Regions from separate parts of the Brevundimonas sp. FG128 genome, predicted to be linked through region 2. Evidence: riboswitches for the same ligand, from Rfam matches in the RefSeq annotation. Region 2 holds a riboswitch; the other holds the start of a gene.
The links. Region 2 has a riboswitch for cobalamin ahead of ACODSC_RS10410 (TonB-dependent receptor plug domain-containing protein). Riboswitches for the same ligand answer to the same signal wherever they lie in the genome.
Positions count from the first base shown of each region.

Region 1 (2,388 bases), on a different contig from region 2:
CGGGACCACGCGCGACCTGAGCGTCGCCATCGCCGGATCGGGCGATGTCCGCGTCGGCGCGGCCACCGGCGCCGTATCGCGCACCGTCGTCGGATCCGGAACCTTGCAGATCGGGCGTTAAGACCCGTCTCTCCGCCGCGAGAGGAAAGGCCCCCGGTCGTGGAACCCTGGGGGCCTTTTTCGTGCGCCGCGCAAGAAAAAGCCCCGGCGGATCGCTCCGCCGGGGCTTGTCCTCATCCCGTGAGGGAGGCCGTGTCTTACAGGCCGCCCAGGACGCTGACGATGGACGAAACGCCCAGGCCGGCGCCGGCGCGATCACGCGCTTGCAGACCGCCGCCGAACGAGTAGCGAACGCCCAGCGACCAGGTGTCGACGTCGAGCGAGTCGATGTCGGCGCGGGTGTAGGCGGCGCCGACCGAGAACGGGGTGTTCTCTATTTCGTACTCGGCGCCCACGCCGTAGGTCCAGGCGTCCACGTCGTCGCCCGTGACGTCGACGTTGTTGTAGCTGACGCCGGCGTTCAGGCGCAGGTTCGGCATGACGTAGAAGGCGGCGTCGCCACCAACGGTCCAGATGTCGGCGTCGATGTCATCAGCCGTGGTGTAGGCGACCTGACCGGTCAGGGTCGCGTTGGCCAGATACTTCTGGGCTTCGGCGCCGACGGTCCAGATGGGATCATCGCCCGTGCCGATGCCGTTGGCGGCGACGAAGCCGCCGGCGCGGATGTCGGAGGACCACATCTTGGTCAGGTGGGCGGCGGCGGCGCCGGTGGTTTCGTTCTCACCGAAGGCTTCGACGTGGTCGACGGCGCCGTTCAGGGTCACAGTCCAGTCGGCGGCCGGCAGGGCCACGGTTCCGTCCACGGTCCAGACGTCGGCGTCGACATCGACGGGGCCGGCGTCATACGACGGGTTGGAATAGGTCACGCCGACCGAACCGATGGCGTCCTGGGCGAAGGCCGGGGCGGCGAACAGAGCGGCGGCGGCCGAGGCGAGGAGGATCGTCTTCATTTTCTTTTGTCCTTAGCAGTCTGTGCCCGGATGGGGGTCCGGGGAGGGCGCCTGCTATCAGTATGCGGACGAAGCTGAGCAATAAATCGTCGTTACATAAGTGTCTTGAAACTGTGATGTGGCGGATAAATCACGCGTTGTGGTCGGAATGTGTCACTTGCGCGCACTTGATGGGGCAAGCGGTTAATGCTGGGTAATCCGCATAATCATATAAGCATATCCTTATATGTATTGACGGCCGCGCTTGGTTGGGGTCATGTCGGGTTGTCGTGGTCTCCGCGCGCTCCTCGGGGTGCGTGGAGCTAAGAGGGAAGCCGGTGAGACACCGGCGCTGCCCCCGCAACTGTAAGCGGCGAGTCGAGGGTCCATCTCGTGTCACTGGCGTTCGCGCCGGGAAGGCCGGGCCCGAGGCGTCGACCCGTGAGCCAGGAGACCTGCCCCGACAGATAACGTCCTCCGGCGGGGTGCCCGGTCAGGCCGCATGCGCGCCGCCGGACCCTTTGCGTCCGCGACGGCGTCCGCGCGACCCTGTCCGAAACCTGGCCACAGCACAGGTTTCGAATGTCATGACCCGCCATACCGTCCAGGTCGCCACCCTCGGCTTTCCCCGCATCGGCCCCAAGAGGGAGCTGAAGACCGCGCTCGAAGCCCATTGGGCCGGCAAGATCGACGCAGAGACCCTGCTGTCCACCGCCGCCGAGCTGCGCGGCCTGACCTGGGCGCGGCAACGCGAGCTGGGCGCCGACATCGTGCCGTCCAACGACTTCTCTCTTTATGATCAGGTGCTGGATCTGACGGCCATGGTCGGGGCTGTGCCGGCCGCCTTCGGCTGGAGCGGAGAACGGGTCGATCTGGCCACCTATTTCGCCATGGCCCGTGGGTCGCGCGGCGACGCCCAGGTCTGCAAGCACGGTCACACTCATGGCGGAGGCAATCCCGCCTCGGGGGGCGTGCCGGCGATGGAGATGACCAAGTGGTTCGACACCAACTACCACTATCTTGCGCCTGAGTTTACGGCCGACCAGGTGTTCCGCCTGGGTTCGACCAAGGCGCTGGACGAATATCTGGAAGCCAGGGCGCAGGGGATCGAGACCCGGCCGGTGCTGTTGGGGCCGGTGTCCTATCTGCTGCTGGGCAAGACGCGCGGCGAGGCCTTCGACGTGCTGAGCCTGCTGCCGCGTTTGTTGCCGGTCTATGCCGAGGTGCTGCGCTCGCTGGCGCGGGCGGGGGCGACCTGGGTGCAGTTGGACGAGCCCTGCCTGGTCACCGATCTGAGCGACGAGGCGAAGGCCGCCTATGATCTGGCCTATCGCGTGCTGACGGACGTGACGCCGCCGATCAAGGTGATGCTGACGACCTATTTCGGGGCGCTGGGCGA
Region 1 is NZ_JBMDKP010000001.1:768,506-770,893, forward strand. It holds gene ACODSC_RS03815 (head GIN domain-containing protein) at 1-121, shown strand, start outside; gene ACODSC_RS03820 (porin) at 258-1,010, opposite strand; cobalamin riboswitch at 1,264-1,466, shown strand; gene metE (5-methyltetrahydropteroyltriglutamate--homocysteine S-methyltransferase) at 1,577-2,388, shown strand, end outside.
Region 1: linked by a shared signal. The riboswitch ahead of metE (5-methyltetrahydropteroyltriglutamate--homocysteine S-methyltransferase) and the one ahead of ACODSC_RS10410 (TonB-dependent receptor plug domain-containing protein) in region 2 are both predicted to bind cobalamin.

Region 2 (2,388 bases):
GCCCTCGCGCTCGCCGCGCTGGGTGCGGTCGATTTCCAGACTGGTGCGGGTCGCCGGGTCGATGGCGAGAAAGCCGCTTTCGCCCAGCCGTCGCGGCGGGGCCAGGGCGGGAACCTTGCCGGCCTGGGTCGTCTCCAGATAGGCGGCGATCAGGCCGAGCGCGGAGACCTCGGCCTCCTCGAAGGCGCCGAAACCGTCGAGAGCCGAGACGCCATACAGCCGCTCCACCCGCACGCGCGCGGCCTGGGGTTCGGCGATGGCGCTGGCCAGCGCCTGGACCACGCCGCCCGAACCATCCAGCGCATCGCGCGTGGCCTCGTCCGAATACATCCGGTCGGTGACCAGAACCTCAGACGGTCGGAAGGCGGCGAGGGCTGCGCCCAGGTCTTCGATAGAACAGGCGACGGAATCGACCGCGCCGGACGACAGTTCGACCACGGCGACCGCCGCCCGACCTTTGCGCACCGCGACCGCCGCCAGGCGATTGGCGCCGCGCGCGTCCAGCAGGCTGTCCTCGGTCAGGGTGCCGGGCGTCACAACCCGCACCACGCCGCGATGGACCACGGACTTGCCGCCGCGCTTCTTGGCCTCGGCGGGGTCTTCCAGCTGTTCGCAGATGGCGACCTTGTGGCCCATGCGGATCAGGCGGGCGAGGTAGCCCTCCATCGCATGGACCGGCACGCCCGCCATCGGAATGTCCTCGCCCTGGTGCTTGCCGCGCTTGGTCAGGGTGATGCCCAGGGCGGCGGCGGCGACCTCGGCGTCCTTGAAGAACAGCTCGTAGAAGTCGCCCATGCGGAAGAAGAGGATGGCGTCCGGCTGACCGGCCTTGGCCGTCAGATATTGCGCCATGAACGGCGTCGCGCCCTCAAGCGAAGCGGCGATTTCGGGCGGGTGAGTGACGGGGGCGTTCATGTGGCGACAGGGTGACGGATCGCGCCCGGCGGCTCAAGGCCGTTGAACGGCCCTTGCACAGGCTTGTCGCCCCTGCGATAGGCCGCGCCAGGCGGTTTAGGGAACACGGTGAGACACCGTGGCTGTGCCCGCAACTGTAGGCGGCGAGAGCGTCGTCCGTCCGGGGTCTGACGACTTCGGCGCCACTGGGTGACTGGGAAGGCGAGGACGGCGGTTTTTGACCCGCAAGCCAGGAAACCTGGCCGCCTGTGTCGCTCGCTGCTGTCCGGGACCAGACAGAGGCGCGGGGACTTCACCGTCGCAGCGACCCGACCTTGCGCCGTCCAGACCCTCGCGGTCTGGCGGGTCGGCTCGCTTTGACCGGTCTCTCGCGCGCACTCGCGGGACCGAAACGGGGATCTCGCTCAATGAAGCGTTCCATTCTTCTCTCGACGGCTGCGATAGCCGCCGCCTTCGCCGCGCCCGCCTTCGCCGCTGATGATGCGACCCAGCTGGACGACGTCGTCATCACCGCCACCCGCATCCCGGCCATCGTCGCCGACACGCCCGGCGCCCGCGTCATCGACGGCAAGACCATCGAACAGCGCGGCGCGATCTTCGCCGCCGACATCCTGGCCGACGTGCCGGGCCTGTCGGTGACGCGCACAGGCGCGTTCGGCGGCGTGGCGCAAGTCCGCATGCGCGGCGCTACGCCCGGCAAGACGCTGGTGCTTGTCGATGGCGCGCCCGTCAACGACGCGGCCGAGCCCAACGGCGCCTATGACTTCTCCAGCTTCGAGCTGGCCGATATCGAGCGCATCGAAGTGCTCAGCGGCCCGCAGTCGTCGCTGTGGGGCTCTGACGCCATCGGCGGCGTGATTTCCTTTACGACCAAGGAGATCGACGGCGTGCGCGCCGAAGCAGAGGCCGGCAGTTTCGACACCGTACGCGGCCGGGTGTCGGCGGGCGTGGCCAATGAGACCTACGCCGTCAGCGCCTATGTTTCGCGCTTCCAGACCGACGGCATTTCCGCCGCCGACGAGGCCGACGGCAATCCCGAGGCCGACGGTTTCCGCAGCACGACCCTGGGCGGCAAGGGCCGCTACGCCTTTTCCGACACGGTGAAGATCGACGGGTCGGTGCGCTGGAACGAGAGCCACGCCGACCTGGACGGCTTCCCCGAGCCCGACTACGCCCTGGCCGACACCGACGACACCCAGGACAGCGAGCAGTGGTCCGGTTTCGCCCGGCTGAGCGCCGTCGCCCTGGGCCTGACCCATCAGTTCAGCGTCTCGGCTTCTGACATCGACCGCACCTCCTACAGCGGCGGTTTCGGCTCGACCTTCACCGGCGACCGCCAGGCCTATCGCTGGCAGGCGGACGGAAAGGCCCGGGACGTGAACTACGCTTTCGGCGTGGAGCGCAACGAGGCCTCGGCGGCGCTGTCGTCGGGCCTGTCGCGCGACCTGTCGATCACCTCGGTGTTCGGGGTGG
Region 2 is NZ_JBMDKP010000003.1:395,456-397,843, forward strand. It holds gene mutS (DNA mismatch repair protein MutS) at 1-915, opposite strand, end outside; cobalamin riboswitch at 991-1,176, shown strand; gene ACODSC_RS10410 (TonB-dependent receptor plug domain-containing protein) at 1,323-2,388, shown strand, end outside.